Regions from separate parts of the Ruegeria sp. S263 genome, predicted to be linked through region 1. Evidence: riboswitches for the same ligand, from Rfam matches in the RefSeq annotation. Region 1 holds a riboswitch; each other region holds the start of a gene.
What was found. A riboswitch is a leader RNA that binds a small molecule or an ion and turns the genes downstream of it on or off. The one in region 1 is predicted to bind cobalamin.

Region 1 (7,092 bases):
CCTTCGGCGACCACCCGGTCCTTGAGGCGCGGAATGCGCAGCTCGTCCGGGCCGACGCCGTCCAGTGCCGACAATGTGCCGCCCAGAACGTGATAGCGGCCTTTAAACACGCCCGCGCGCTCCATCGCCCAAAGGTCGGCGACGTCTTCGACCACGCAAAGCTCACCAGTCGCGCGGGCCTCGCTGTCGCAGATATCGCAGATATCGGTGGTGCCGACGTTGCCACAGTTCAGGCATTCGCGGGCGGTGATGGCGACCTGTTGCATGGCGTCTGACAGGGGCGTCAGCAGCAGGGCACGCTTGCGGATCAGGTGCAGCACTGCGCGGCGGGCCGAGCGCGGACCCAGACCCGGCAGCTTGGCCAACAGGTCGATCAGGTTGTCGATGTCGCTGTTCGAACTCACTGAGCGCGCTCCTGCAAATGGGCCGGGCATGCGCGCCCGGCCTGTGTTTCGTCAGGAGTGTCTATCAGAACGGCAGCTTGATGTCTGCGGGTAGGCCCATGCTTTCGGTGAGCTTTGCCATTTCTTCCTGCGACCGCTCTGCGGCTTTGGTCTGTGCGTCCTTGATGGCAGCAAGGATCAGGTCCTCGACCACTTCCTTGTCGTCGCCATTGAAGATCGACGGGTCGATGTCCAGACCTTTCAGCTCGCCTTTTGCAGTGGCGGTGGCCTTGACCAGCCCGGCACCAGATTCGCCGACAACCATGATGGTGTTCAGTTCTTCCTGCATGTCGGTCATCTTGGTCTGCAAATCCTGTGCGGATTTCATCATCTTGGCCATGTCGCCCAGACCGCCGAGTCCTTTGAGCATCGTGTTTCTCCTGTAAGTCCGTTTGAAGCCTAAATACGGGCGGCACCCGCGCGGCACAAGGGCCGTGGGGCTCCCGCCTGTCGTCAAGGTCTTTGGCAAGACCTTTCCTCCCGTTAGGCCCGGCAGCGCGGGCCTTGCCCACGCTGCCGGGCCCAAGTCCGCTCAGGGCTGTCGGCGTCAGCCGATGGTCCGTGGCGGGCGCGGGAGTATTTCGGGTGTTTTTCGCGAAGGGTTCAGTCCTCTTCGAACGGGTCCCATTCGTCTTCGACTTCGGGCAAGGCTTCGGTTTCGACCTTTGCGGCGCGTTCCGCGGGCGTTTCGATCCTTTTGATCCGAGCCTTGGGGAATTGTTTCAGCACCGCCTGAACCAGCGGATGCTGCTCGGCCTCAGCGCGCAGGGCGAGGTCTGCCGCGTCCCTGACTTCGGCAATTGTCGCCATGTCGCCGTCCGATACGACCGATACCGCCCAACGATTTCCGGTCCAGCGTTGCAACGCTGACCCCAGTCGTTGCGCCAAATCCGTCGGAGCGTTGTCGGCCGGAGTAAATTCGATCCGCCCCGGCTGGTACGAAACCAGACGCACGCCGTTTTCAACCTCGACCAGCAGTTTCACATCCCGGTTTGTGCGGATCAGTTCAACCACATGTTCGAATGTCGGATACCGGGCCAGAGCGGTCTGTGTGTCCCGCGCCAAAGCCGCGCTGGGTGCGCCCGCGCCACCACCCGCTGGCGCCGCGTAGGATTGTGCCGCTGGCGCATGTGCCTGAACGGTGCCCTGAGTAGGCGCTGACATTCCACCGCCGGGCCCGCCGTTCGGGGCAGGGGGCGGGGCGTCCTGAAGACGTCTGATCAGCTCTTCCGGGGTGGGCAGGTCGGCGACATGGGTCAGCCGGATGATAGCCATTTCTGCGGACATCATGGCATTGGGCGCTGCCGAAACTTCTTCGAGTGCTTTCAGCAACATCTGCCACATCCGGGTCAGAATGCGCATGGGAAGGGCCTCGGCCATCTGGACGCCCCGGGCGCGTTCGTCAGGCGAGACTGTCGGATCTTCGGCTGCGTCCGGCGTAATCTTGACCACCGAGACCCAATGCGTGATCTCGGCCAGATCGCGCAGTACGGCCAGCGGGTCGGCACCTTCGGCATATTGACCGCCAAGCTCCGTCAACGCTCCGGCGGTATCGCCGCGCAGGATCATGTCCATCAGGTCCAGCACCCGCCCGCGATCAGCCAACCCCAGCATGGCCCGCACCTGATCCGCGCTGGTTTCCCCGGCACCATGCGAAATGGCTTGATCCAGCAGCGAGGTCGCATCCCGGGCCGAACCTTCCGCCGCACGAGTGATCAGCGCCAAGGCGTCCTCGGCAATCTGAGCGTTCTCGGCAGTTGCGATTTTTTTCAGCAGGCCGATCATGTCCTCGGGTTCGATCCGGCGCAGGTCGAAGCGTTGACACCGCGACAGGACCGTCACCGGAACCTTTCGGATTTCGGTTGTGGCAAAGATGAACTTCACATGCTCAGGCGGTTCTTCAAGGGTTTTGAGCAAAGCGTTGAACGCGCTGTTCGACAGCATGTGAACTTCGTCGATGATGTATATCTTGTAGCGCGCACTGGCGGCACGATAGCGGACGCTTTCGATGATCTCGCGAATGTCGTTCACACCGGTGCGGCTTGCGGCGTCCATCTCCATTACGTCGACATGGCGGCCCTCCACGATGGCCACGCAGTGTTCGCACTGGCCGCAGGGTTCGATTGTCGCTTTGCCTTCACCGTCTGGTCCGATGCAGTTCATGCCCTTGGCAATGATCCGCGCGGTGGTGGTTTTGCCGGTACCGCGAATGCCGGTCATGACAAAGGCCTGCGCTATCCGGTCGGCCTCGAACGCGTTTTTCAGGGTACGTACCATGGCGTCCTGGCCCACGAGGTCGGCAAAAGTTTCAGGACGGTATTTGCGGGCGAGCACCTGATAGGCGGGGCTTGGTGTTTCGGTCATGTCTGCTCTGTCGGATTCGTATCAGCTTTGCAGCGTAGTGACCCCTGCCGCTCACGTCCACCGCAGGGAGCGATGAAATTCGATTTGGATTACTGCGGCACATTGGATACAGGTTCGGGTGGGCGTGTATCGGCTTGCCCAGCCATTTCCTTCTGGCAGAGTGCGCACCTTGGACAGGTTTGAAATTTACTCAATGCCGGTTCGGTCCGGTCTGTTGGGCTTGGCGCAAATGCCAGGTCGGCACGGCGACTTTGCCGGGGATCTTGAGCGGATCATGCAATGGCGGCCGGCAATGGTCATTTCGATGACCACTTCCAATGAGTTGGAGGCCGTAGGAGCGCACCATCTCGGGCGCGACCTGCAGAGCCGCGCAATCACTTGGGTTCATCTTCCGGTGCAGGATTTTGGCGCACCGTCATCGAACGTAAGGTGTGATTGGCCAAACGCCAGCACCGATGCACACCGCGTCCTGTCTGCGGGTGGACGGGTCTTGGTTCATTGCCGGGGCGGATGCGGGCGGTCCGGCATGATTGTGTTGCGCTTGCTGGTCGAAGGCGGTGAAGCCCCGGATAAGGCGCTGCGCCGGTTGCGCGCGGTCCGGCCGTGCGCCGTCGAAACCGACGCGCAGATGGCTTGGGCCACGGCACCGGCATCAACCGGGCTTTGACGTCACGCCATGGCTGGTTGTGGGTCACCAGCCGCGGGACGCAGTCCCAAGGTTGTAACCTCGAGCATTGCGCAGGGCATATCGGACAGCGTTCCGGTTGGCATGGCCGACAGGCTGGTCCCGAACATCATGTCGGCGTAATCGTCCAGCTTTGTCGTCGGTGTATCCGGGGGCGTACCACAATAAACCCTGATCAGATCTGAATGGGCGCGAAACCGTGCTGTGCACCCTTCTGCGCAATGCGAAAGCTCTCCACTGCCTTCGACCTCGAACTCTTTGGTTGTGACAGGCTGCGCTGTCGCCATCGCGTCCGCCATGGCACGTGCCATCCTTGCCAAGGCCGGACAGGGTTTGCCGGTTTTCTGACAAATCGTTGCAGAAAACTCGTGCGTTTTTGTCTTCCAGATCATTGTGCGCCCTCCGCGCGAAGGACGGGGGGCGTGGGTCAGGTCGCTTTGTGCGGCTTTGACCTGCCCGGACACCCCGCCCGAGTTTCGGTTTCAGTCAGATGGCAGGTCTCCTGACTTGCGGGTCATCGCTTTGCCAACCTTCCCAGCCGTTGGGCCAGTGGTGTCTCGGCATTGCTCACCGCTTACAGTTGCGGGGGCAGTCGCGGCATTGGTCCGTTTCGGCATCGCCGGGGCAGGACCGCACCGTGTTCCCTTTTCATCCCTTCCCGGTAAGCCGGGTCGAGAACCATCAAGTCATCGCTATCCGGTGAAATCGGTCCGAGTCAAGCGGGCTTTGTCACCGCTTTAGACGCAGGGTTGTCTTCCCGATAGGGCGGCTGGCTTGTTCATGCCGGATCGCGGAATAGCCTTAAGCATGTGGGGGGAAGTGAGAGGTTGGACATCGACCCAAGCGGGGCTCGTTGTGGCTGCTTCCTTCCGGACCTGACCAGGTTGGCGAGGCGCTCGCCCGCGCCAACCTCTCAGGGGTGGATATATGCATTTCGTTTGCGGATGACAACCCGTCACAGCGTAAGCCGGATTAGTAAAAAACCATCGTCATCGCGCCCAATGACTGACGGGTTATACGTCTGCAATTCAGCTAAATGGTGCTGCGCCTTGGGACTGGTTCTGAGAATCGCAAACGCCCCGGATAGCGGTCTGAGTGTGAATGGCCGCGGCGCATCCGCCAACGGATCCGCGGGAAGGCGGCCCGCGACATAATCCCGAACAATGCATTGGATCGACAAAACTGGTAACGGAATCTGCCTTGCGGTGTCTACGAAGGGGAAATGCCCACCTCCGCTGGCCCGGTAGTTGTTGAGGGCAACAACAAAGGATTGCTGATCGTCGATAGGGTGCTCGGCAAGGCGAATATTCTTGACGCGGTTATGCGATGAATTCGTCAAATTGCCGCCCGCGTCGAACCGCGCGGGCATACCAAGGTCGATCTGGTAGCTAAGGCCGTGCAGGATATCAAAATTGTAACCGGCGCGCGCGGAATTCCGCAGGTCGATTTGTTGACCTGCGTGCATTTGATTGAGCACGCCAGCCGACATCTCAAGCCAGTCTCTAATCTGCGCGCCCGAAACCACGACGGCCTGCATTTCGTTTGGAAAGATGTTCAGGTCGTTGACATGGCGAAGCCGGATTTGACCCGCCGGAACGTCGGTAAAGGATCGTGGCCCTGCGCGCCCTCCGAATTTCGAGGGCGATACGGCTGACAGAACCGGTAGGCCCTCGTGCGTTGTTCCTTTTAGGAAGGGGCGCAACGCGGCGGCTTGCGCTGCCGCGACCAGCGCAAGCCCCCTGTCCGGCGCACAGAAGCTGAAATAAATGTGCAAATTTTGACGCGTTTCGCCGACAGGCTTGGCCGAGTGCAACCGTGTCTCTTTATGTGCTTGTGCGAACAGACGCTTCAGATCAGCGTCCTCTTCCGTCGGGGCCGCGGGCGTCGCTGGTGAAACAGAATGCAGTTCCACATGTTGGTCCCCAATCGACCACCCGCCCGCGTCTTTTTGGTGCAACGTCAGGTCAATGATGCCCAGATGCGAACCGGCCGCGCCCGGCATCACAACCGGTTTTCCGTGAACAAGACCGTGTTGTGGGTCGACATGCTCCAGACTCTGATGAGCAGAGCCGGGCAGGGTCAAGTGGGAATGCCCAGCAATGATCGCATCAATTCCGGGCACCGCTGCCAGGGGGATAGCCGCATTCTCAAGATTGGGCGCGGGTGCAGCGGCGCCAAGCCCTGTATGGGCAAGTGCCACAATCAGATCGCATCCCCCGGATCGCAATTCCCGCGTTTTTCGATGGGCGCACGTCAGGATGTCCTCTACCGAAACGGCACCTTGCAGGCGGTGCGCTTCCCACTTGGCTGTCTGCGGTGGGAGGACAGAGAACACACCGATTTTCAAAACCAGATCTTGCCCCTGCATTTTGATGTTCCGGTCAAGAATCGTATGCGCCTGCCAGCTTGCCGGGCGGTCGGCTCTGGTGGCATTGCTGCAAATGACCGGGCACGTGGCTTGGGCGACTATGCGGTCCAGTACCTCAAGCCCGAACCCAAAGTCATGGTTTCCCAACCCAACGGCGTCATAACCAAGGTCATCAAAGGCTTGCATCAGGATGTGACGGCTGTCGGTCTGCGCCACGGCCCATTCACCAATGGGCGCACCTTGAAGGGCGTCACCATTGTCGAACAGCAAGACAAGGCGCCCTTGAGACTGGGCCTGCGTTCGGGCCGCTTTGATCAGACTTGCGGTTCTGCTCAGGCCGATCGAAGGGTCAGGAGTGTCCGCATAATAGTCGAATCCGGTCAAATTCATGTGCAGATCGGTTGTCGCCAATATCCGGATCTGCGCTGTCATTAAGGAAGAGGGAGGTTTCACTACTCTACTTTTGGCAGTTTTTTATTAATCAATTTCAACAAAAAGCGTATCAGGTGCAAATTTCAAGGTCAGGCTAAGGCTTTTCAGCGGCGCAGGAACTTTTTCATAAGAAGCTGAAAAGCCATTGCAACGTCGTGGCTGCCATGGCAGCCCTGTGCGGAAAATCCGAAGGAACTGCAATGAAAAACGCGGAACATGTGACGTTTGGTGGCTCTGGCCTGGATCGTGCGGCGCATATTCGCGCAGACGCAGATGAGATCGCGCTGGCGCGCGCGAATCCCGAGGCACGGTGCATTTTGCTGTGGCGTGGCAAGCTGTTGGTTCAGGGGGAGGCGCTGGACCGACTGGGTTTCATCCCAATGACGCATCAACTGGTGAACAACGGACCCGGCGGTATCACGGATGAGCCGATATTTTTGGGCTTGTCCGACGACGCGCCCGTGTTTGCCGTCGATATTTCGAACTGGGCCGCCGATGATCTGGATATCTCGCAGGTCGGCGGTTTCTTTGACAGGTCCGAGCAGCAGCATCCCGGTCTGCCCAATGGGTTCGTCTTTGCCGAACTGCGCCGCATTATGACCCGCCTGTCCCCGCGTGACGCAGAATTGGCGGCCTCGGCCAAGGCTGTGATTGGCTGGCACGAAACGCATCGGTTTTGTGCCCGGTGCGGCGCGGCCAGCGAAATGACGCAGGCCGGATGGCAGCGTAGCTGCCCCAGTTGCGGTGGGCACCATTTTCCACGCACAGATCCGGTTGTCATCATGCTGATCACACACGGA
Region 2 (7,092 bases), 1.7 Mb from region 1:
GAATAGAAGGTACAAAAAAGCCCAAACCGGAATAAATTTTAAAGCCGGTCGGTCTTTCCATCCAAAGCTACACAGGATAAATCACGTCCCGAGTACGCTTTTTGGGAATGTGGCCTAAGCGAATGATTTCTAAACAATGAACAGCAAGACAGAATCCAACCACTCCTTACCGGAAACAATCATTGCGTTTATGCGCACCCGCCTCAATGAGTTGTTCGTTTTCTTAATTAGCCTCATTTGCGGGCTTGTTATCTTGGTCTATTTGCGATGGACGAAGACACCGCGCCACGTTCGTTGGCTTCTGCGCTTCTGGTCCGCATCATTCATTTTTGGCGCTAGATACATTCTTGGTGTGAAGTACAAGCTGGAAGGCTTGGAAAATGTCCCCGACGAAACTGTTATATACATGGGCAACCACCAAACGGCTTGGGAATCGATCATGATGACTGTGCTGGTTCCGCACGTGAATATGGTGACCAAAAGTACAGCCCTTTCTATTCCAGTCTTTGGGTGGGGATTGAAACATGCACCGATGATCTACATCGACCCCGACTCTCCCGGCAAAAACATCCGTGGTCTACTGCGCGGTGGTAAAACCTCAATAGCAGAGGGCCGCAGCATTGTGATCTTTCCCGAAGGATCTCGCGTGCCTATTGGGCAAACACGCGAGTATGCACGCGGGTTTGAGACCCTCTACAAACACTGCAAGGTCAAGGTTATCCCATTTGTAACGAACGCAGGTTTATCCTGGCCTCCGGGATATTCGATAAAATACCCCGGTGTGATCACCCTAAGGTTTCTGGCGCCGATAGATCCCGGTCTTTCACCACAGGAGTTTTCGAATAAGATCGAGCAAACTATTCGCACCGAGGCTGCGAAGCTGCTTAAAACTAAGCCTTCAACGTGCCCCCAGATTCCGTCGCAAGTCGTCTAGATTCTGCCCTTCAGCCAATACCTGCTTTTTTAGCAAGGACCTTATAGGATTCTGAAGAAATCTTACCTGTCGGTGTACGTGGAATCTCGTTTAGAATCAGGACACGCTTTGGTACAAACGCCGGATCGAAATGCTTTAGTAAATAGTTCCGGATTCGGTATTTTATTTCACTCTCGCCAACGGTTTTATCACCCGGCACAACTGCTACCGCCAACTGATCATCAGTCTCCGCTTTCATATGCAAATATGTAGCATCAGACAGGCCCGGGGCCTCGGCCAGTATAGCATTCAAGGCAGAAAGATGGTTGCGTTTTCCACGAATGCTAACGGTATCACCCTTGCGACCGAGAAGCAGGAACTGACCGTCAGATTTCAATTCGACTTCATCGCCAAGTATCACTTGATCAGGTAGATGTGGTGCCTGTGCGATACAAAAATCTCCATGCTGTTGCATTTCAAAACCTGCAGCAATCGTCCAAGCAGTTTCTTCAGACGTTCGTCTGAACGCCAGTGACCCTGTTTCCGTACTGCCGTAAATCTCAAAAACGCGCAGCTTACCACGCGCCTCAAGCCTTTCAGCCTGAGGAACAGACAACGGAGCGGTAGCGGAAAGCACGCAGCAAATTTCAGGCGTTCTCAGAATTGTTCGTTCCAAAAACCGCAAGTGCGCAGGACTTGTAACCAGTACAATCCGTGTTCGCCCCAAAGCACGGGCCGCTGCAACCGCCGCGTCTAGATCAGCTGGGTAGAATATTGTTTCTCTGTAGGTACAAAGTCCTTGACCAAGGGTAGCAAAGACATTTGCCTCTAGCCCGAACATGTGACGTGGAGGTGTGGTGCCCAATAGCGCAACTTTGTCTGGCGAAGCGTCAAGGCGATCTGTAATCAGCTTGGTAACGGCCGCTCCCGCGTTCAGAATACTCCAAGTTTTTGCGACCCGGTCGGGGCGTTTGGTTGTCCCTGATGTGAATACACTAATTTCGCTTTGAGATGCCGCAAGCCGACAAAAAAGTTGCCTCGTCTGAGTATCCAAATCCACTGAACTTAAATTCGCAATCGGAGCGGGATCTTCGACAGGCAGGGTAGCCCTGCTAGCATAAAACGGATCTTCCGCGCCCAACAGCGACGCTGAAACTGCTTCGGGTGCGTCTGACGGCGGTAATACGGTAATCTGCCCATTCAGCATTGCTGCGGCCAAGGTTAGCGAGAATCGCAGCCTGTCCTGATAAAGATTGCAGACATGAGAAAACTCACCAATACTTGGCTGAAGCGACCTTGTCGCAGAGGCAAACTGCGCGGCATTGACGGTGCCCTTCGTGGAAAAAAACATCGTGTGGTCGGAAGAGTACATATTCTTAGATCTTAAGTTTTGACCAGGTTTCGTGCCGCGTCATATGCAGCAGAGTAACCTGCCAACGTTCTGGGCGCCCATACCAAATTTGCGCGAATAAGTGCGAGGCGCAAAACCAAATAATCTGAATTGCCAAAAGGGCCCAAAGCGCATGGTTGACCACAACTCGTGCTTCTGATGAGACCATAGCAGTAACACTGAGCACTACAGTTGTCGTGCCAAATCCCATCCATACGAAACACTGTCGCTTTAGATAGCGTATAAACATGCTCGACATCGGTGGTCCCTGATGCGCCACCTCAACGAAATGCGCCAGAAAAGAGGAACGCCCTTGAATAATTCGGTGGCTGAATACGTAAGCTACAGCTACGTTCCCGTTGGCAAGAGCTAGATATGGCCAGAACGGGACACTGGGATCAATCAGAACGGCAGCGGAAATAAGAGCCAATCCGATCAAGAAAACCCAATACGCCAACCGTTTCCGTTTGCACGGTCCAAAAAAAAATGAAGCAAGTCCCAAAAGGGACAGAAGACCAAAAAGGACATTGAACAAAGCTGGCGCAAGAACCCATGTGCCCAAAAAGATCGGCAGGGCGACCCAGATCAGATAATTTCCCCAATCCCCTGACACACTGCACTATACTGCGCGGTTGTCGAAAATATGCCGCGCCAATGATCTGACGTTGGCAAAAATCTCTTCATTGCGCTCATCGTCCGAGCGCAGCTTGAAGCCGTATTTTTCGCCAATTGCAAATGCGATCTCAAGCGCGTCGATAGAATCGAGACTAAGTCCGTCTCCGAATAGAGGCGCATCGAAATCAATTTCCTGTGCTGTGATATCGTCCAGCTCCAGAGATTCTACAATTAGTTCGGCCACTTCGATCTCGAGCGTGGAAAGATCGTGAGTAACGTGAAGAGTATCCACTTCAATGCCTTTTGTTTCTGCGTTCCGATAGGTTAGATTTGTCTGCCGCAGCCGTCGTGAATAGTCAACGCAGCATACGTCGATGGAGCTTCAACACTGGCCTCTTTGCAACGGTGCAATCCACCCATCTTTCGTCGATGCGCACAGTCAGTGATCCACGCCCCCGATATAAGACAAGAAATGAGGCAGCACATGTGATTTTACGCCAATAATCAGGGAAAACCGCACGAATTTAACCAGTTCTCAAAGCCGCAAACGCAGCTCGCTTGGCGTAGACCTTCTGGTGCTGGTCATAGTACGGCAAAATGGCGACCGAGTTTCAATGAGTGCTGACCCTAAGAGCGATTAAGCGCCACTTCTGCGGATTTCATCCCAAAACAAGAAACAGGAAGCTTCGAAAAATCTCACAAAATTAGTAAGTTGAAACAAATTGTGATGTAAGTGCCAACAGATTGCAAATCCGTGTACACCGGTTCGATTCCGGTACTCGCCTCCATTTTATTCTAAATCATCGACTTAGCTCTGTGGTGCTCGAGTTTAGCACTTGGGCAATAGCGCCCTCCCCGCGCCTAAACCCATCAAGAAATGGGATTTTTGTTCCCGTAGGCCTTACCCTGCTTCTGTTGCTAGAAGAGCGATCCTGCCCACAGGAGGACCGCTGCGCGCCCGGTGGACGAGCGCGCGGCGGCAAGGTGACGGACTTCATGAATAACTAAACGGCGTTGCGACCCTGAGGGACGACCTCGTACCCTGGCTCTTCGGGTTCATCGTCTTCCATCTCGGGTGGAAACCCTGGGGCGCTGACATCCAGCCCAGTCGCATCCTCCAGGCGCCGGATGATGTTCGGCGAAAGCTCCCGCTCTCCGTAACGTGCGATGGCGTCGTCAAAAATGCGGATCATCAGCGGGTTCATTTCAAGCGGAACACCGGCGCGGTCTGCCACCTCCTGAAACAGACCGATGTCCTTTTTCACAAGGTCCATTGTGAATGAGATATCCCGCGATCCGTTCAAAATGACCTGGCTTTCTGTCTCATGGACAAAGGATGTACCCGAAGAGATCTTGATGGCCTCATACGTGGTATTCAGGTCCATACCGGCCGCCTTGGCGGTAACCAATGCTTCGGCGCAAGTGATCAGATTCGCCGTGGCCAGGTAGTTTGTCAGGACCTTCAGCACCGAGGCCGAGCCGAGATCACCGGTGTGCAGGATGCGCCGGCCCATTGTCGTCAGAAATGGCAGGATACGCTCAAAGGTATTCCGGTCACAGCCCGCAAAGATCGAGATGTTGCCCGTCGCAGCGCGGTGGCACCCGCCCGACACAGGGCAATCCACCGCTGCGCCCCCGCGCTCGATAACAAGGGCACCTAGCCGTTTGACCTCGGCCTCGTCGGTGGTAGACATCTCCATCCAGATCTTGCCGGTACGGACATTGGGCAGCATCTCTTGCATCACCGCATCCGACGCGGCGGGTGATGGCAGGCAGGTAATGACCGCATCGCAGTCGCGCATCAACTGCGCAGGGTTTTCGGCGGCCTTTGCACCCCGCGCTACAAATTCAGCGACCAGATTGGGATTCAGATCATGTACGGTCAGGTCGATCCCGTTGCGAAGCAAGGATCCCGACAGTTTGCCACCCACATTGCCCAGCCCGATAAAGCCTACCTTCATGCGACATACCTCTCTTGTTTAGGGCATGGCAGCATGACGCTTGCCCCCAAGTCATGCCGCCCAGCGACGCTGTCAGGTCGCTTTTTCACTCTGGTAGCGCAGATATCTGCGAGTCGCTTGACAATCCCCTGCCGGGTGCCGCATGTCCGATCCGTTGGTGTCCATCTGAGGATGGATGAAAAGGGAATGTGTCAGCGGATCTTCCGTGAAACACAGCCGCCCCCGCGACCGTGACCGGAGAGGGTGCCCAAAGCCACTGGCCAAAAAGGTCGGGAAGGCGGGACATCTGACAGGGCTATGCCCCGATATCCGCAAGCCGGGAGACCTGCCAACGCCCGAAGATGTAACCGGACGGGGTGTTCCGGTGTCGGGTCCATGTCGCAACGCGTGGCCCGCATGAGACCCCGTCCCCCACAAAGAGGATTTGGGGGGATGAGAGACGTGACCGATACTGCACCAGTCGAGCTGCTGGTCTGCACCACCTGTCGCCGAGGACTGCCCGTCGAGGACGACGCGCAGCGGCCCGGCGCATTGCTGCACAAAGCCCTTGAACAGGCCACGCTGCCAGAGGGCGTTGTCCTGAAAGCCGTAGAATGCCTGTCGAATTGTGATCAGGGCTGTTCCATCGTTCTACGCGGTGGGCCCGAACGCTGGACGTTCGTGTATGAGCACCTGAATGAAAGCGACCATGTCGAAACCATCGTCGAAGGTGCGACCAAGTACCTTGCGACCGAAGACGGCTTAGTCAAATGGCGCGAACGCCCCGAACATTTCCGCAAAAACTGCGCGGCCCGCATTCCCCCGATTGGAGCCCAGAAATGAGCAACTTGGAAAAACTCCCCGTCACCGTGATCACCGGCTTTTTGGGCTCGGGCAAAACAACTTTGGTTAAGCACCTGATGCAGAACCCGCAGGGCAAACGTCTGGCCGTGGTGGTCAATGAGTTCGGCGATGTTGGCGTCGATGGCGACATCCTGAAATCCTGCTCGATCCCGGATTGCCCGGCAGAGAACATCATGGAACTGGCGAACGGCTGCATCTGCTGCACCGTGGCCGACGACTTCATCCCGACCATCGAAGCTCTGATGGCGCTGGAGCCGCGTCCCGATCACATCCTGATCGAAACCTCTGGCCTCGCCCTGCCCAAGCCGCTGCTGAAGGCGTTCGACTGGCCCGATATCCGTTCGAAAATCACCGTCGATGGCGTGATCGCGCTGGCCGATGCCGAGGCTGTGGCTGCCGGTCGCTTTGCGCCGAATGTCGAGGCCGTGGACGCTCAGCGTCTGGCCGATGACTCGATTGACCATGAAACGCCCCTATCCGAGGTGTTTGAGGATCAGATTTCCTGCGCCGATATCATCCTGCTGACCAAGCCGGATCTGGCCGGTCCCGAAGGCGTCGCCAAAGCGCGCGAGATCATCGCCGCCGAGTCCCCTCGCCCGCTGCCTGTGGTTGAGGTTGCCGAAGGTGCCGTGGACGTCCGTGTTGTGTTAGGACTTGAAGCGGCTGCCGAGGATGACATGGATGCGCGCCCCAGCCATCATGACGGTCACGACGACCACGAACATGACGATTTCGAAAGCATCATCGTCGAACTGCCCGAACAGGCCGACCCGGCCGATCTGGTGGCCAAAATCGAACGTCTGGCGTCTGAACTGAACATCCTGCGCGTCAAAGGCTATGCCGACGTTCAAGGCAAACCGATGCGCCTGCTGGTGCAGGCCGTGGGCGCGCGCGTGCGTCATCAGTATGATCGCCTTTGGGAACCGGACGAGGCGCGCCGCTCGCGGTTGGTCGTCATCGCCGAGCATGACGATATAAAGGAAGCTGAAATCCGTGATATCCTTGTGGGTGTGAAAGAGGCCGCCGAGTAAATCATGCACGTCGTCTTCCGCGAAAGCCACGGGCTCGAGGAATCCGAGACCCCGACCGATCTGGGCCAGAGCCCGGCGGATTTGGTGGTGCTGTCTTTTTCCGACAGTGACCTAGGCGCATTCGCGGCGGGCTGGCATCGCGGTGGCGGGCCCGAGGGGCGGATGCCGACCCTGCGGCTGGCCAATCTGACGGCGCTGAAACATCCTCTGTCCGTTGACACCTATGTGGAGCAGACGTTGGAGGGTGCCAAGGGTATCCTGATCCGCCTGATTGGCGGGGTGCCCTATTGGGCCTATGGCTTGCAACAGGTTCTGGCGCTGGCGCAGGCCAAAGGAATT
Region 3 (7,092 bases), 160 kb from region 1:
CGGCCCCAGCTTGTGTCCATGTCATGAGTGACATTCGCACCACCAGCTGCAGCGATCATCGCGTCAGGGATGGCGAATTTACCTGCGGTAAAGGGCGCGTCGGCTGGTCCATCCAGCAGGAAAACACGGGGTTTTGGCAGGTCCGCAGTCTGCGCCTGGATCGCTGCCAGTTCCTCTTTCCAGCCGGAAACCAGAGCCTCGGCCTTGTCTTCAACATGCATGACCTCGCCCAGACGAAGCACATCATCAAACAACAGGTCCATGCTGGCCTCGGGACGCTCCTTGTCCAGATGCACACAGCTTTCCGTTAGGATCATTGTCTTGATGCCAAAGGGTTCCAGCGTGTCGGGCGTCACGTCGCCCCCCGGCTTCATCCCATAGTACCAACCCGCGAAGAACAGGTCAGGCTCTACCGCCACAAGGTTCTCAACAGTTGGGTATTTCGGCGCAAGCTCGGGGATGTCACCGCGCAGCGTGTCAAACTCGGGGCTGGTCTTGTACCAGCCGGTGATGCCGGTCAGACCCACGATCTTGTCCTGCAGACCCAACGCAAAGGCCATGTCGGTCATGTTCATATCATGCACAACCAGACGCTCGGGCTGGGTGTCGAACACCAGCGGCGCACCGCAATTATCAACCGTGACTTCGTGCGCGACGGCACCACCTGCCAAAACGGTGGTCAACGCCACAGACAAGATCTGTTTCATTCAGAAATATTCCTATTCATAAGTTGTTATCGAGGTTTTTCGGATATCCAGCGCCGGGATCACGCGCCCTTCGTGGTGAAAGCACAGGTAATCGACGCCAAACGTGTCACTAACCCTGTCCGGGGTCAGCACATCGGCGACCAGCCCAAAACCAGTCAGCCGTGTATCTTTCATCAATGCCACATGAGTGGCAAATTCTGGGATCATCACCAGATCATGCAGGATCATCACCACAGTGATTCCCAGTTCAGCGACCAGCGACAGCATCCGCCCCTTCGTGTCTGGATCCAGATGGTTGGTGGGTTCGTCCAGAAACAAAAGCGTAGGATTCTGGGCCAAAGCACGGGCGATATGCGCGCGCTGGCGTTCCCCCCCGGACAGAACGGCCATCTTTTTTTCGGCCAAAGCACTAAGCCCGGTGAGGCTCAGGATTCTGACCAGATCCGCGGCGTGTTCCTCGGCAGAGCGGTCTGCACGGATCGGAATCTGGCCCAGCGCCACATAATCCCGCAACAGCAACCTGCCATCCGGGAACTCCTGCTGACTGACCACGGCGATCGTCCGCGCCCGATCCCGTGCGGACATCTGTTTCAGGCTGCGTCCGTTGACCAGAACATCACCCTGATTCACCTCGTGCGCGCCGCATAACAGATTCAAAAGCGTCGTCTTGCCTGCCCCGTTGGGCCCGGCAATTGCAAGGATTGCGCCTTCGCATAATGTGAATGAGACCCCCTGCAGCAGTATATCGCCACTAAGAACCTGATGGGTCAGATCACGCGCAACCAAAATAGCTGGGTTGGTCATGGACACAGCCCTTTTTGAATTTGGGGCATGCGGGACAGTGTCTTTGTGAACAGTTTTTTCGGACGCTCGGTCGCATTGGTCCAGCCATCTGCGCTGTTTTGGTATTGGTGGGCAAACTCAGTCAGTGCCTGGATATCCTGCGTATCAAGAATGTCACCAAAAAGGTACTGCGCTTTATCGACTGCCTGAAATCCAACAGTCACAGGCCGCGCGCATCCAGCCATGCAATCGACCATGCGGATGGAAAAACCATTTGGCAAACGATCGAACAGCGCGTCGGACAAGCCCTGCGCGTGGGCCTCTCCCTGGCACGTTTTGCAGATGAGAAGAAAATGGTCAGGCGCTGACGGCATGGGTTCCTCCGCCAGCTTCAAAGCGCGGGCAGACAGTGTCGGAAATGTAAACACGATGTGCTCGTGCCATCAAAGCCTCCTTTCAGGACGCCCCGCCCCGAGTTGGTTAACATTTGATGGCAGGTCTCCTGACTTGCGGGTCGATGCTCGGCCATCCTTCCCGGCACTTGGGCCAGTGGGTTGTTGGCGTCGCTCACCGCTTACAGTTGCGGGGGCAGTCACGGACTTGGCGCAAAATGGCGGCCTCACCGTATTCCCTTTTCATCCCTTGGGCGCACCATCGGGAACCATCATCCGAACGAGTGCCCGAGATCACATGTCAGGTCAACGACAATATTGTGGCAGCCAATCAATTTTTGGCAGACGCAAAACCCCATTGACCAATCCAAAGTATAATTGTCCTACACCCCGCTTCGCGACCGCCATCCCGTGAGGCTGAAACCGGCAAACAAAACCGCGGCCACGCAGACGATTGAGGGACCCGCCGGTGTGTCAAACACATAAGCTGAGCGCAGTCCTGCTACGGCCGAGAAAGCCCCGATTGCCGCGGCAATCAATGCCATCGTTTCCGGAGATCGCGCCAGGCTGCGCGCGGCCGCCGCCGGAATGATCAGCATCGCGGCAATGAGCAACACGCCTACAACTTTGATCGCGACAGCAACCGTAACCGCCAGTGACAAAGTCAGGATCAACTGCTCGCGCTTGGGGTCGAACCCGGTGGCGTAGGCCAATTCTTCGTTCAGCGTAGCGGTCAGCAGTTGCGACCATCGCCATACGATCAACGCGACGACCAGCGCGGCCCCGCCCCAGATCACGACAAGATCGGTGCGCGAAACTGACAGTATGTCACCAAAAAGATAGGCCATCAGGTCGATGCGAATGCCCGACAAAAACGACACCGCGACAAGGCCAAAGGCAAGCGACGAATGCGCCATAACTCCAAGAAGGGTATCCATGGCATAACCGCGACCGGACAGCAATGTGACGGCCAACGCCATGATAAGCGCGACAACCAATGCGCCCAGAAAGACCGACATCTGGAAAGCCAGCGACAGCGCAACACCCAGGATCGCAGCATGAGCGGTGGCATCGCCAAAGTAAGCCATACGCCGCCAGACCACAAAACACCCAAGGGGGGCGGCTGCAATTGCCACGCCAATACCGGCGAGCGTTGCCCGCGTCATAAAATCATCAAGCATTATTCTGCCGCTTCGTGAGAGTGGTCGTGGTTGTGATCATGTTCGTGGCGATACAGGGCAAGCGCGCCACCGGTGCCTGTTCCAAACAGGGCGCGGTATTCTGGTGCCGAAGCAACCACGGCAGGCGACCCCTCGCAGCAGACATGACCATTGAGGCAGATCACCCTGTCCGAAGCACTCATCACAACGTGCAGCTCGTGGCTGATCATCAGGATGGCGCAACCGGTTTCCTGTCTCACCGCCTCGATCTGCTGGTAAAAACTGGCCGAGCCTCGCTGGTCTAGACCTTGCGTGGCTTCGTCCAGCAAAAGGATGTCGGGACGATTGATCAAAGCCCGCGCCAGCAATACGCGCTGAAACTGGCCCCCGGACAGTTGGGACATCTGGCGCTTCAAAAGATCCGGCACACCTGCCGCCGCCAGCGCCGCAGCGCAGTCATCTTTTGAAACACGGTGCGTCAGACGCATGAACCTTGCAACCGAGATCGGCAATGTCGGGTCAACATGCAGTTTTTGCGGCACATAGCCGATTTTCAGCCCAGGCTTCCGGGAAACATGGCCAGCAGAGGGATTTGTCGCACCGATGATGGCCCTAAGCAGACTGGTTTTGCCCGATCCGTTCGGGCCAACGATGGTGACGATCTCACCTGCCTCAATCGCCATATCCACATTTTGCAGAACGGTGTTCGCACCGTACCTTACGCTGAGTTTTTCAACGGTGATCAGGGTCATTTCTACGCCTTTTCGGTGCAGTCGGGGCAAAGCCCTTCGGCTTCTACAACCGTTCGTTCAATTTCGAAACCCGCCGCGCGTGCTGCAGCCCCCAAAACACCTTTGGCCGGAGTGGATTGCGCCTCGGCCACGGCGTCGCATTTTCGGCAGATCATGAAGGCCGGCGAATGAGAGGCCCCCGGGTGAGAACAGGCAACAAAGGCGTTCAGTCGCTCAATCTTATGCACGAACCCATTCTGAGCAAGAAAGTCGAGCGCACGATAGGCCACCGGAGGCTGTGACCCAAAGCCTTCCTCGCGCAATCGGTCGAGTATCGCGTACGCGCCCAGCGCGCGATGCTCTTGCAACAGCATTTCCAGAACCCTGCGACGGACTGGCGTCAGACGCAGTCCTTCTTCCTTGCACCGGTTTTCCGCTGCGGACAGCCCGGCCGCAACGCAAGTCTTGTGGTCATGCTTTTGGAACCCAACCGGGGCCGTATCTCCGGTTATTTCGGGTTGCGTATCACTTGTCATGTTATTCCATATCATGTATGTCGCTCGCAATGTTATAAAATCACACAGAGGGTCTGATGTCCAGAAAGCTTCTCCCACTATCTATCACCGCTGCATTCATGGGCGGAACGGCCTTGGCGGATGTACCCAATGTCGCGGTCGACATCGCGCCAGTTCACTCGCTTGTGGCACGGGTTATGGAAGGTGTCGGAACGCCCGACCTGATCATCTCACAGGGTGCCTCGCCGCACGAATACAATCTGCGCCCCTCAGAAGCTGCTGCGCTGCAAGACGCCAACTTGGTTTTTTGGATGGGTGAAGACCTGACACCGTGGATGGAAGGGGCCGTCGAGACCCTTGCTGACGGCGCAACCGTCACGACCCTGTTGGAAACGGATGGAACTATTCTTCTGAATTTCCGTGAGAACGCCCTGTTTGAAGCCCACGATCATGACGATCACGCCAAACATGACGGCCATGACGACCATGCTGAAGCCAAAGGTCATGACGATGAACATGCCCATGATGATCATGACCACGAGGGGCATGACGACCACGATGGTCACGCGCATGGGGACCATGACCCGCACGCCTGGTTGTCGCCAGAGAACGCAAATACGTGGCTGAATGTGATCGCCGCTCAACTATCTGCGGCTGATCCGGACAACGCCGGTACGTATTTCGCAAATTCTGCGGCGGCGCGCGAAGAAATGGCGGCCCTGTCTGCTGAGATCGCCGAAACGCTCGAGCCGGTCCGAGGAGGCAGCTTTGTCGTCTTCCACGATGCCTACCAGTATTTTGAAAATGCGTTTGATTTTCCCGCCTCTGGCGCCATTTCGATCGGTGATGCATCCGACCCAAGCCCGGCCCGCATTGCTGAAATTCAGGCGCGCATCAAGGACGAAGGCGTGAAATGCGTTCTGGCCGAACCGCAGTTCAATCCTGGGATCGTCGAGGTTGTGATGGATGGTGCCGACGCCAATACCGCAGTGATCGACCCGCTCGGCTCTGATCTTGAGCCCGGAGCGGCGCTTTACTCCCAAGTCATTCGCAACATGGCGCAAACACTGGCCGATTGCCTTTGATCCCCTGCCCGGCCGAAGTTCAAAATTCGGCCGGGCTGAACGTCAGCGGCATCGCAAGTGAGTGTTTGCCCAAGTTCCGAGTGATCGCGATCCGCTGACGTTTTCAAATTCGCCCTAAAACCGAACGAAAGACCTACGGCCTTAGCCCCAATCCGCGAACATCCACGAGGCGCTTGTGGTTTACATTTTCATATCGTTAGGTTATTACATTTCATTATCTAAATTACGACCTCCCACCCCACGCCAACATGTTGCGAACCCGTCGCCCCATACCCACCACGAAAGAAGAAGTGTTTTTAAGCTATGACTGATACCCGCCTTCCCGTTACTGTCCTGTCCGGTTTTCTTGGAGCTGGCAAAACAACCCTGCTGAACCGGGTTCTCAATAATCGTGAAGGCCGGCGTGTCGCCGTCATCGTTAATGACATGTCCGAAGTGAACATCGACGCCGATTTGATCCGGGCCGAAACGGAACTCAGCCGGACCGATGAAACTCTGGTTGAAATGTCAAATGGCTGTATCTGCTGCACCCTGCGCGATGATCTTCTGGCCGAGGTCCGGCGACTGGCTGCGGAAGGTCGGTTTGATTATCTCCTGATTGAATCCACTGGTATCTCAGAACCCCTGCCCGTCGCGGCGACTTTTGATTTTCGCGATGAAGACGGCAAAAGCCTGTCTGACGTGGCCCGCCTTGACACGATGGTCACCGTGGTTGACGCGGTGAATCTGCTTAACGACTACTCCAGCCACGACTTCCTTCACCACCGTGGCGAGACCCTTGGCGACGAGGACGATCGCACTCTGGTGCATCTACTGACCGACCAGATCGAATTTGCCGACGTTGTCATCCTGAACAAGGTTGCTGATGCCGGGCCCGAACGCACCGATGCAGCGCGCAAGATCATCCGTAGCCTCAATGCGGATGCAAAAATCATCGAAACGAACCAATCCGAGCTTTCCAGTGATGCCATTCTGGACACTGGCCTTTTCGATTTCGAAAAGGCGCATCAGCACCCCATGTGGGTCAAGGAGCTTTATGGTTTTGCCGACCACGTGCCGGAAACCGAAGAGTATGGCGTTTCGTCCTATGTTTTTCGCGCCAGACAACCCTTTGAGCCCGAGAAAATCCTGGTGCTGCTGAATGGCAATTTGCCCGGTGTGATCCGGGCGAAAGGTCATTTCTGGATTGCAACCCGTCCCGAGTGGGTGGCTGAGTTTTCCCTTGCTGGCGCTCTGTCCAGCGTGAAGCCAATCGGAACTTGGTGGGCGTCCGTGCCCGATACCAGATGGCCTGATCACCCGTCAGTGCTTGACTACATCAAACAACACTGGGTCGAGCCTTGGGGCGATCGGCGGCAAGCGATTGTGTTTATCGGTGCAGGTATCGACTGGCCATCCCTCAAATCCCGTCTTGAATCCTGCCTGCTATCTCAGGCCGCTGCACCCGGGCCGGATGCCCTTCCATCTGACTTGCCTGACCCGTTTCCGCTGTGGCGCCGAGTGGAGGATGCCGCATGACCTATCATCGCACCGACCTGAACGGCGCAGCCGTCGGAGTGGGCGTATCGGATAAGCCGGACGGATTGGCCAAAATCGAAATGCCGGGGTGCGCGGCGACTATCTGGCGCCGTCAACTTGCGCCGGAATTTCAGGCATGGATCAACACCCTGGACCCATCGCATCTGCCCAAAGCGCGGCTAGTCCTACGCCCTCAGGCCG

Region 2: linked by a shared signal. The riboswitch ahead of ACT2B1_RS07345 (DUF1636 family protein) and the one ahead of ACT2B1_RS17585 (hypothetical protein) in region 1 are both predicted to bind cobalamin.
Region 3: linked by a shared signal. The riboswitch ahead of ACT2B1_RS16765 (DUF1636 family protein) and the one ahead of ACT2B1_RS17585 (hypothetical protein) in region 1 are both predicted to bind cobalamin.

The regions. Positions count from the first base shown of each region.
Region 1 is NZ_CM165558.1:3,563,123-3,570,214, reverse strand. It holds gene recR (recombination mediator RecR) at 1-404, opposite strand, end outside; gene ACT2B1_RS17600 (YbaB/EbfC family nucleoid-associated protein) at 469-813, opposite strand; gene ACT2B1_RS17595 (DNA polymerase III subunit gamma/tau) at 1,047-2,807, opposite strand; gene ACT2B1_RS17590 (protein-tyrosine phosphatase family protein) at 2,968-3,474, shown strand; gene ACT2B1_RS17585 (hypothetical protein) at 3,477-3,884, opposite strand; cobalamin riboswitch at 3,968-4,190, opposite strand; RNA gene ffs (signal recognition particle sRNA small type) at 4,310-4,408, opposite strand; gene ACT2B1_RS17575 (5'-nucleotidase C-terminal domain-containing protein) at 4,448-6,250, opposite strand; gene nudC (NAD(+) diphosphatase) at 6,493-7,092, shown strand, end outside.
Region 2 is NZ_CM165558.1:1,468,558-1,475,649, reverse strand. It holds gene ACT2B1_RS07365 (lysophospholipid acyltransferase family protein) at 137-934, shown strand; gene ACT2B1_RS07360 (AMP-binding protein) at 945-2,285, opposite strand; gene ACT2B1_RS07355 (phosphopantetheine-binding protein) at 2,923-3,210, opposite strand; gene ACT2B1_RS07350 (NAD(P)-dependent oxidoreductase) at 3,923-4,879, opposite strand; cobalamin riboswitch at 5,018-5,226, shown strand; gene ACT2B1_RS07345 (DUF1636 family protein) at 5,312-5,701, shown strand; gene cobW (cobalamin biosynthesis protein CobW) at 5,698-6,753, shown strand; gene cobN (cobaltochelatase subunit CobN) at 6,757-7,092, shown strand, end outside.
Region 3 is NZ_CM165558.1:3,399,413-3,406,504, forward strand. It holds gene ACT2B1_RS16755 (ABC transporter substrate-binding protein) at 1-707, opposite strand, end outside; gene ACT2B1_RS16760 (ABC transporter ATP-binding protein) at 720-1,511, opposite strand; gene ACT2B1_RS16765 (DUF1636 family protein) at 1,508-1,795, opposite strand; cobalamin riboswitch at 1,966-2,171, opposite strand; gene ACT2B1_RS16770 (iron chelate uptake ABC transporter family permease subunit) at 2,266-3,063, opposite strand; gene ACT2B1_RS16775 (ATP-binding cassette domain-containing protein) at 3,063-3,794, opposite strand; gene ACT2B1_RS16780 (Fur family transcriptional regulator) at 3,797-4,309, opposite strand; gene ACT2B1_RS16785 (zinc ABC transporter substrate-binding protein) at 4,366-5,373, shown strand; gene ACT2B1_RS16790 (GTP-binding protein) at 5,677-6,891, shown strand; gene ACT2B1_RS16795 (DUF1826 domain-containing protein) at 6,888-7,092, shown strand, end outside.